DNA from 3 places in the Flavobacterium sp. K5-23 genome. Region 3 is predicted to be linked to each of the others. Evidence: riboswitches for the same ligand, from Rfam matches in the RefSeq annotation. Region 3 holds a riboswitch; each other region holds the start of a gene.

Region 1 (3,284 bases), 1.3 Mb from region 3:
GTGCATCGCTTCTCTCACCGTATCATTTCCTCTAAAAGAAAAAGAAACATTACTTACTCCACCACTAATATGTGCGTGTGGTAAATTTTCACGAACCCATTTGGTTCCCCTAAAGAAATCCAACGCATTCAGGCGGTGTTCTTCCATTCCCGTTGCAACTGGAAATATATTCAAATCGAAAATAATGTCCTGTGGAGGAAAACCCACTTTATTCACCAAAATATCATACGAACGTTGGCAAATCTCCACTCTTCGATCGTAATTATCAGCTTGTCCTGTTTCGTCAAAAGCCATTATAATTGCCGCTGCACCGTAGCGCTTGATCAATTTAGCGTGGTGTATGAATTGTTCTTCTCCTTCTTTTAACGAAATCGAATTTACCACACTTTTTCCTTGAACTACTTTCAACCCTGCCTCGATAATGTCCCATTTCGAACTGTCAATCATAATAGGCACACGAGAAATGTCCGGTTCGGCAGCGATTAGATTCAGGAATTTTGTCATAGCATATTCGCCATCGAGCATCCCTTCATCCATATTAATATCGATGATTTGGGCACCACCTTCCACTTGCTCTTTGGCAATGCTAAGTGCTTCTTCGTATTTTTCTTCCTTGATTAATCGAAGGAATTTTCTCGAACCTGTTACATTGGTACGTTCCCCAATATTTACAAATACACTATCTGGCGTAATGATTAATGGTTCTAATCCTGATAATACAAGGTTTCTTCTAATTTCTGCTTGTGCCATTTTATTGTTTTTTCTACACATTCACTTTATACGTGAGTTTGCGGCTATAATTATAGACGCGATAAATCATGTCATTCCTTTTTTGTAACATCTTCGTTAGACGCGATAAATCGCGTCTCTACGTTACATTGTTGCTGTTGATACTCTCGGCTTATAATCCTTAGCGATATCAGCAATCAACTTGATGTGTTCTGGGGTTGTTCCACAACATCCACCTATGATATTTACTAAATTATCGTCCAGATATTCTTTAATGAAGGCTTGCATTTGCTCTGGTGTTTCATCGTATTCTCCAAAAGCGTTTGGCAATCCTGCATTGGGATGCGCTGAAACATTGAATGAAGTATTTTGCGACAATGTTTGTAAATACGGTTTCAATAAATCGGCTCCAAGGGCGCAATTGAAACCTACACTCAACAAAGGTATGTGCGAAACCGAAACCAAGAAAGCTTCCACCGTTTGTCCAGAAAGTGTTCTTCCTGAAGCATCAGTAATGGTTCCTGAAACCATTATTGGAATATCAATATTGCGTTCGTCTTTTACTTCTTCGATAGCAAAAAGTGCTGCTTTGGCATTTAAGGTGTCGAAAATAGTTTCAACTAATAATAAATCACTTCCTCCGTCAATTAAAGCTTCAACTTGCTGTTTGTACGCAATGCGTAAATCATCAAAAGTTACGGCTCTATATCCCGGATCGTTTACATCTGGTGACATACTTGCTGTACGGTTTGTTGGTCCTATTGAACCGGCCACAAAACGAGGTTTATCTGGATTTTTGGCTGTGAATTCATCAGCTACTTCACGGGCAATTTTTGCCGATTCGTAGTTCAATTCATATACGTATTCTTCCAGATAATAATCGGCCATTCCGATGGTAGTTCCTGAGAAGGTATTGGTTTCAACAATATCGGCGCCTGCTTCAAAATAAGCGGCGTGCACATCGCGAATCGCTTGTGGTTGGGTGATGGATAATAAATCGTTGTTCCCCTTAAGAGAATGTGGAAAATCTTTAAAACGTTCTCCGCGAAAATCCTCTTCGGAGAAATTGTAGCGTTGCAACATCGTTCCCATTGCTCCATCGAGTATGAGTATATTTTTTTTAATTGCTTCTTGAATTGATGCCATTTTTCTGTTTTATTCTCGCAAAACGCTTAACGCTGAGCTTTGATTATTACTTTCAAATGTTCACAATTGTTACTCTTTAGCCCTGATGGAAGTGAAAATCCTTTTATTCTGGTGTTCAGAATAAAAGATTGCAACGTACAGCAGGAACGATGAAGGCAAAAATGCCAAATCATTCGCTTCTAAAAAAGAAATGAATTCAGTAACTTAAAATATCGATAAAATTGTCAGGAAAGGGTATTGGGAAATACTATGATAGTATTTTTCGTGTGTTATCTATCCATAAATAATATGGTAGAATGTAGCACCTTCTTTATAGATAAAGGGTTGCTAAGGTTTCATTGGGTCATTCCCTCCGCCTTTCGTGATAACTTTCAATAAATGTATGAACACTGCAAAGTAAAGACATAGTGTTAATACTTGCAAGCATTAACACTATATTTTTTTACTTCTTTTTATATAACTTGTTAAACTATAGCTTTAACGACTGCTTTTGGTGCCTCTTTACGAGTTCCGTCAAATCCATCAACACCTGAAACTGTTGTGTATTTCAGTACATATCGTTTCCCTGGATTGATAATTTGGTAAGCCGCTTGACACATTAATGTTGCTTCGTGGAATCCACATAGGATTAATTTCAGTTTACCTGGATAGGTATTTACATCACCAATAGCAAAGATTCCTGGAATGTTTGTTTGATAATCTAAGGCATTGTTTACTTTAATCGCGTTTTTCTCGATTTCTAATCCCCAGTGTCCTATAGGTCCTAATTTAGGTGTTAACCCAAAAAGCGGAATAAAGAAATCTGTTGGGATGTTACGGTGAGCTCCATTCTCTTCAATGTCGATTGATTCAATGTGCTCAGCACCGTTTAATCCAACTACCTCAGCAGGTGTAATTAATCTGATTTTTTTAGAATCTTTTAGTTCCTGAACTTTTTCTACAGAATCTAATGCACCACGGAATTCATTTCTACGGTGAATTAAAGTTACCTCAGAAGCAACATTAGAAAGGAAAATACTCCAGTCAAGGGCTGAATCTCCTCCTCCTGCAATGACAACTCTTTTATTTCTAAAATCTTCCGGGTTTTTTATAAAGTATTTAACCCCTTTATTTTCATAGAAATCTATTCCGTCGATAAGCGGTTTTCTTGGCTCAAAACTCCCTAAACCACCAGCTATAGCAATCACTTTAGCGTGAAATTCAGTTCCTTCGTTTGAAGTCACAATAAAACTACCGTCTTCTTGTTTTTTAATTGTTTCAGCACGTTCTCCCAAAGTAAAACCAGGTTCGAATTGCTTGATTTGTTCCATTAAATTATCTACTAAATCTCCTGCCAGTACTTCTGGAAAACCTGGAATGTCGTAGATAGGTTTTTTAGGATATAACTCTGATAACTGCCCACCCGCTTG
Region 2 (3,284 bases), 1.3 Mb from region 3:
AGATTTCACCTCACCAGCCAGAATTACTTGACCGGTAGTTACTAAAGTTTCACAAGCTACTTTAGAATCAGCATCAAATGCTAAGAAGTTATCGATTAATGCATCCGAGATTTGATCTGCAATTTTGTCTGGATGTCCTTCACTTACAGATTCTGACGTAAATAAATAAGCCATAATAATTATAGTTTAAAATTAAGCGAGGAAAAATAATTGCGGGTAATACTAAAGGAGAGTTTCTGCTTTAGCATTTTTCCTACTGAAAATTTCAGCATCCATAATGAATTGTTTCATTATGAAGAGGTTGCAATCAGTTCAAATTTTTCCTCTTGTATTCGGGTGCAAATGTATGAAACCATTTTGAATTGCAAATTATACTCTTCTGTTTTTTTTATACTTATGATAAATTAATATTTTTAGTTGAATAGAATTCAAATGAAAATTTAGGAAAAGCATAAAAAAGGGATGAGATTCAAACGATTTTACACTGGAAATTCCTCTCTAATTATGACATTATTTTGTAATGAAATAATTCGACCTATAATAGAACCTATTTCCTTTTGTTGTTTTGTAACATATTCATAATGAATAGTTAATATTCAAACAAAATCCTTTTTGATATGTAAACTTTAGGTTAATTATCATTAAATAGTTTGGTGAATTCAATATTATATTCGACATTTGCAATATCAATAAAACTAAAGAAATGAATTCTATTATATGTAAAAAGAGTGTAACTGTTAAGGAGAAATCCAAAGGGTTGTAGTTGCTTACAATATTACATAGTATTATGTAAATAAAGCAAAAGCCTCCCGAAATATCGGGAGGCTTTTTTAATTTAAATATAAACCAGAATTCGATTAAATAAAATCAAATGAAAATTACTTCAAAGAAAAATAAACGGTTTAATGTCGCTGCAAATTGCGCTACCTCATTTTGATATCAAAAAAGTATAAGTTATACAACTTAAACCCTTTTGGTATTCTGTCCAAAAGGGTTTTTTTATAAAGTTAATTTAAAACAGAAGCATAATTAAAATAATAAATAATCATTAAAAAACGAAAACATGAGCACCACAAACTCTCTTTCAAGAACACTTGGTTTTCTTAGAAATTTAAGAGCCAAAAGAAATTTAAAAAATCAAATGGTAACTGAATTAGTTCACCCTAGATTAGGTATAGATGCAGTAAATAACAATAATAAAAAAGTGCAAAACATTTCATTATTGTCTTTGATGTATTCTAAAGAAAATGACACCCTTTTTATTTAATTGGGACTCTATAGTTTTAGAGGGAATTCGCAAATAATTTCTGGATAGTTATATCTAGGGATATTTTGCGCGTATATGCTATTTTTATTTTTAGCGAAAAACCTAAAGGCATAAAAATTTGGTGGTTACAAAAATAAGTAGTTAATTTGCCCTGTTAAGTTCACACACGTATTGAAATGTTATAAAGAAAGGCAGAGGGATTAGACCCAATGAAGCCTTAGCAACCCTTCGAGAAATCGGAGAAGGTGCTGCATTCTACCACGCCCAACGTGGAAAGATAACTCCAAGAATTCACTAGATAATTTCTAGCTTTTCTTTTTAATATTTCCATATACAAATTATAAAAAATTTGAAATTGGAAAATAAACCCAACCTGATTACATTACAAAATTTCACCACCGAAAGTGGCGTATTTTATGCTACCCTTAACTTAAGTTATCAAGTTTTTGGACCAGCGTTAAATTCGGCTCCTATCGTATTGGTCAATCATGCATTGACTGGAAATTCACAAGTTATAGGTAAAAACGGCTGGTGGAATGATTTGATAGGAGACCACAAAACGATAGACACTACTAAATATTCCCTGCTTGCTTTTAATGTCCCTGGTAATGGTTTCGATCAAACTAGTATTTACAATTATTTAGATTTTACTGCTCGAGATATTGCTAAAGCATTTCTTCAAGGAATACAATTATTGCAAATCAACCAGCTGTATGCCATCATTGGAGGTTCTGTGGGTGGAGGAATTGCTTGGGAAATGATCGCTTTAGAACCCAAAAGCACCCAACATTTAATCCCTATTGCAACTGACTGGAAGTCGACGGATTGGTTAATAGCCAATTGTTATTTGCAAGAGCAAATTCTAAATAACTCTTCACGACCTATCGAAGATGCCCGTATTCACGCTATGTTGTGTTACAGATCTCCAGAATCCTTCAAGGAAAAATTCCAAAGATCTTCTAACGAGGAATTGGCAGTTTTCAATGTCGAAAGCTGGTTGCAGCATCACGGGGAAAAATTGCAGAAACGATTCCAACTTTCGTCCTACAAGATGATGAACCAATTGCTTAAAACAATCGATGTTACCAGAAACAGTGATTCATTCGAAATAATGGCTTCCAAGATTGAAGCGACAATTCATATAATCGGGATTAATTCAGATTTGTTTTTTACGGCTAAAGAAAACAAAGCAACCTATCAGGAATTAAAAAAACACAACGTTAATGTATTCTACAAAGAAATCGATTCGATGCACGGGCACGATGCTTTCTTGATAGAATACGAACAATTAAATAATCTACTTGCTGATATATTTTAGAAGCAATAAAATTCAACATAAAATGAAAATATTAAAATTTGGAGGAAAGTCATTGTCGAATGGCGAAGGAATAAATAAAGTGGTTTCTATTATAACTGATAAAGTAAATCAAGGGGAACAAATAGCTATCGTAGTTTCTGCTAGAGGAAATGCAACGGATGAATTGGAACATATTCTCGAGGTAGCTGTTAAAAATGGAGAATACAAACCTTTATTCGAAAATTTTAAAACGTATCAAAACGGGGGATTTAAGGAAATAGATTTATCGGAGGAATTTGGGATTCTGGAAAAACTTTTTGAAGGGGTAAGTTTGATTGGGGATTACAGCATCAAAATTAAAGACCAGGTTTTATCCAAAGGAGAATTGATTTCGGCAAAATTATTGACCGCTATTTTAGTTAAAAATGGGATAAACGCCCGTTTTGCTGACTCTAGAATATTACTAAAAACAGATTCGAATTATGGGGACGCACAGCCGTTAGAACAACTTTCTAAGAAAAATGTAATTCAGTATTTTAAAGTCAATAATGGAACAACTGTAAATGTTGTTACTGGTTTTATAGGTTCTAATAACAATAATGATACCACGACTTTAGGGAGAAACGGTAGTAATTACACGGCTTCTTTATTGGCTAATTATCTAGATGCCGAAGAACTACAAAGCTATACTCACGTTGATGGGATTTATACTGCAAATCC
Region 3 (3,284 bases):
CGGAATACCGTCTCTCCATCCTTGAACCACATCGTCATTTAATTTTGCAGTCATTTCAGTCTCAATAAATCCAGGAGCAATCGCATTACAACGAATGTTACGAGAACCTAATTCTAGAGCAACCGATTTAGTGAAACCAATAACTCCAGCTTTGGAAGCTGCATAATTCGTTTGACCCGCGTTTCCTTTCACTCCTACTACAGAGCTCATATTGATGATAGAACCAGAGCGTTGTTTCAAGAAAGTTCTTTGAACCGCTTTAGTCATATTGAAAACCGACTTTAAATTAACGTCGATAACTTTGTCAAAATCCTCCTCAGACATACGCATTAGCAAGTTGTCCTTAGTAATTCCAGCATTATTGATTAAGATATCTACAGTTCCAAATTCAGCAATTACAGCATCAACCATAGTTTGTGCTTCATTGAAATCTGCTGCGTTAGACTGGTATCCTTTAGCTTTTATTCCTAAAGCGTTCAATTCGTTTTCTAATGCCAAAGCTGACTCAACAGATGAACTGTAAGTAAAAGCAACATTTGCTCCGTGTTTTGCAAAAACTTCTGCGATTCCTTTTCCAATTCCGCGACTTGCGCCTGTTATGATGGCAACTTTTCCTTCTAGTAATTTCATATTCGAAAATTAGTTTAATTTTTATTTGAAGCTATTCCTGCTATTCACTTCAATCTTTTATGTTTAAAAGAAAAACATAAAAGGATTTCCGCTACTATCAGGGCTATCTTAGAGTCGTCAAATATAGAATAATTCCTTTTTTAAAAAAAATTTCAAATTCAATAACATTGTAAAATGAACCGATTCTAAATATCTAAGAATCGTTTTACTAATTTATCCCAAAAAGAACTATAAATCGCTACCAAAGTAAAAATAAATAAAAACAAGTGATACCAAGCATTACCAAGTAAATCCATAAAATCAAGTTTGCCATTTGCAAAACTTAAAATCAACAGTACTTGTGCTCCGTAAGGCAAAATCCCTTGAATAACACAGGAAAAAATATCAAGAATTGCCGCCGTTTTTTTGGGACTCAAATGATATTCATCATTTATTTCCTTGGCAATTCCTCCCGTGATTACAATTGACACGGTATTATTGGCTATAGCCACATTAGTAAAACCAACCAAGGCTCCTATCCCCGCTTGCGCTGATTTTTTACTTTTAATGCGTTTTTTTATTTGGTGCAATAAAAAATCAATTCCTCCTGCTTTATCTACCATTGCCGCCAATCCTCCTGTAAGCATTGACAATAGAAATATTTCAGTCATACTGGTGAATCCTTCATATATTTTTTGTGCAAAAACCATCAAGCTAAAATGATTTCCAAAATAACCTATCACTCCAGCCAATACTGTCCCAATAATCAAGGTAGAAAAAACATCAACCCCCACAAGAGCAAGGACAATAACTAAAACATAAGGAACAATAGTTATCCATTCAAAACTAGTCTTAGCAATCGCTACAGCAGTTATATCTGAGTTTAAACCCAAATAAAAGAACACCAAAATAGTTATAATGGCTGCAGGAAAAGCAATGAATAAATTTATTTTAAATTTATCTTTCAATTCACAGCCTAATGATTGTGTAGCTGCAATTGTAGTATCGGAAATCATCGATAAATTATCGCCTAACATAGAACCACCTAGCAAAGCACCTGCAATAAGGGGTAATGAAGCTCCACTAGAATTAGCCAAATCTACCGCTATAGGTCCAATAGCAACAATAGCGCCTACAGATGTTCCTGTAGCAGTTGATAGAAAAGCAGCTATTAAAAAGATCCCTAAAGGAAAATAAGCAACATCAATAGTATTAATTCCAAGACTTACAACAGCATCAACACCACCTGTAGCTTTACTAACTACCGCAAAAGCTCCTGCCAAAAGATAAATCAAACACATCGTAATAATTTTGCTTTCTCCACAACCTGCAATCAAAGTGGCTACTTTTTCATCAGCCGAACTTTTAAATAGTATAAAAGCAGCTATAATACCAATTAACACAGCAATTGGAGCTGGGAGAGCATAGAAGTCATCAAGCCAAATACCGGCTCCTAAAAAAGTAAAAATAAAAATCAATAAAGGGATTAAAGCGTAAGCACTTCCAGTTTTTTTCAATAAATGTGTCATAAATCAGTTTTATAATGAATTGATTATAACGAAAAACTACAGCTAATAAATGGGAATGTAAAACAACATTTTTTCCAAAGGATTTGGCTTATCGTTTTAGCACCTTGCTCGTTGTTGCAGGTTGCTATCTCTTTATGAGATTCGTGATAACGGCTGCAAAAGTACTTATTATTTTATTATAAAAAATATTTTGAACAAAAAAAAACGGCACATAAAAATGTGACGTTTTAAATATAATATACTGAATAGTATACCTTAATTATAAAAAATAATTAAAAGGCAACATTCCATCTTGGTAATTTTCCGTTTGCATCCATGAAATTTTGCAAAACTTGTCCTTCAACTGATGTTGGAATAGCTTTAGAATCATCATTGAAAGTTTCAAACCAAAGTACTTCAAGTCTTTCTATGTTTTCTAGTTTCATTTGTGCTGGCCAAGAATATTTTCTTCCAGTCTTTGCAAATTGGTGACCGTTTACAATTTTTTCAAATAAACCACCATTTTTACTTTTCAAAGTACCATCATTTTGAACAGTTCCTGTAGAACCTACCATGATTAATTCTTTATCATCTCCATTTATAGCGTTAACAATGAATACACCACTTCCTGAATCGGATGCTGTACATACTGCTTCTAAGCTATCGTCTTGAGCAAAAGTAAAACTCCCTTTTACTGCAAATTTTTCTAAATCTTTATACATCTTCTTTTATTTTATAATTAAACAAAATGCCTCACTAATACGTGAGGCATTTTTATAATAAGTAAATATTACCGCTAATTTTTCAATTAACCCAATACTTCTTTTACTTTTTTACCAATTTCAGCTGGAGAATCAACAACGTGAATTCCACATTCTCTCATGATTTGTTTTTTTGCATCAGCAGTATCGTCAGAACCTCCAACGATTGCACCTGCATGTCCCATTGTACGTCCTGGAGGAGCTGTAACTCCTGCAATGAATCCTACTACTGGCTTACGGTTACCGTCAGCTTTAATCCAATGTGCAGCATCTGCTTCTAATTGACCACCTATTTCACCTATCATTACGATACATTCCGTTTCTGGGTCATTCATCAACAATTCTACTGCTTCTTTAGTAGTTGTTCCAATAATAGGATCTCCACCAATACCAATTGCTGTAGTAA

The links. Region 3 has a riboswitch for S-adenosylmethionine ahead of FLAK523_RS11510 (Na+/H+ antiporter NhaC family protein). Riboswitches for the same ligand answer to the same signal wherever they lie in the genome.
Region 1: another riboswitch for S-adenosylmethionine. It lies ahead of FLAK523_RS05930 (homocysteine S-methyltransferase family protein); the one in region 3 lies ahead of FLAK523_RS11510 (Na+/H+ antiporter NhaC family protein).
Region 2: another riboswitch for S-adenosylmethionine. It lies ahead of FLAK523_RS05855 (alpha/beta fold hydrolase); the one in region 3 lies ahead of FLAK523_RS11510 (Na+/H+ antiporter NhaC family protein).

Annotation. Positions count from the first base shown of each region.
Region 1 covers NZ_CP056783.1:1,341,837-1,345,120, reverse strand. The annotation lists gene metH (methionine synthase) at 1-750, opposite strand, end outside; gene FLAK523_RS05930 (homocysteine S-methyltransferase family protein) at 874-1,875, opposite strand; SAM riboswitch class I at 2,142-2,246, opposite strand; gene FLAK523_RS05925 (NAD(P)/FAD-dependent oxidoreductase) at 2,340-3,284, opposite strand, start outside.
Region 2 covers NZ_CP056783.1:1,324,844-1,328,127, forward strand. The annotation lists gene metK (methionine adenosyltransferase) at 1-174, opposite strand, end outside; gene FLAK523_RS05850 (hypothetical protein) at 1,064-1,267, shown strand; SAM riboswitch class I at 1,444-1,551, shown strand; gene FLAK523_RS05855 (alpha/beta fold hydrolase) at 1,623-2,585, shown strand; gene thrA (bifunctional aspartate kinase/homoserine dehydrogenase I) at 2,608-3,284, shown strand, end outside.
Region 3 covers NZ_CP056783.1:2,654,346-2,657,629, reverse strand. The annotation lists gene fabG (3-oxoacyl-[acyl-carrier-protein] reductase) at 1-630, opposite strand, end outside; gene FLAK523_RS11510 (Na+/H+ antiporter NhaC family protein) at 816-2,138, opposite strand; SAM-I-IV-variant riboswitch at 2,197-2,293, opposite strand; gene FLAK523_RS11505 (hypothetical protein) at 2,411-2,839, opposite strand; gene sucD (succinate--CoA ligase subunit alpha) at 2,926-3,284, opposite strand, start outside.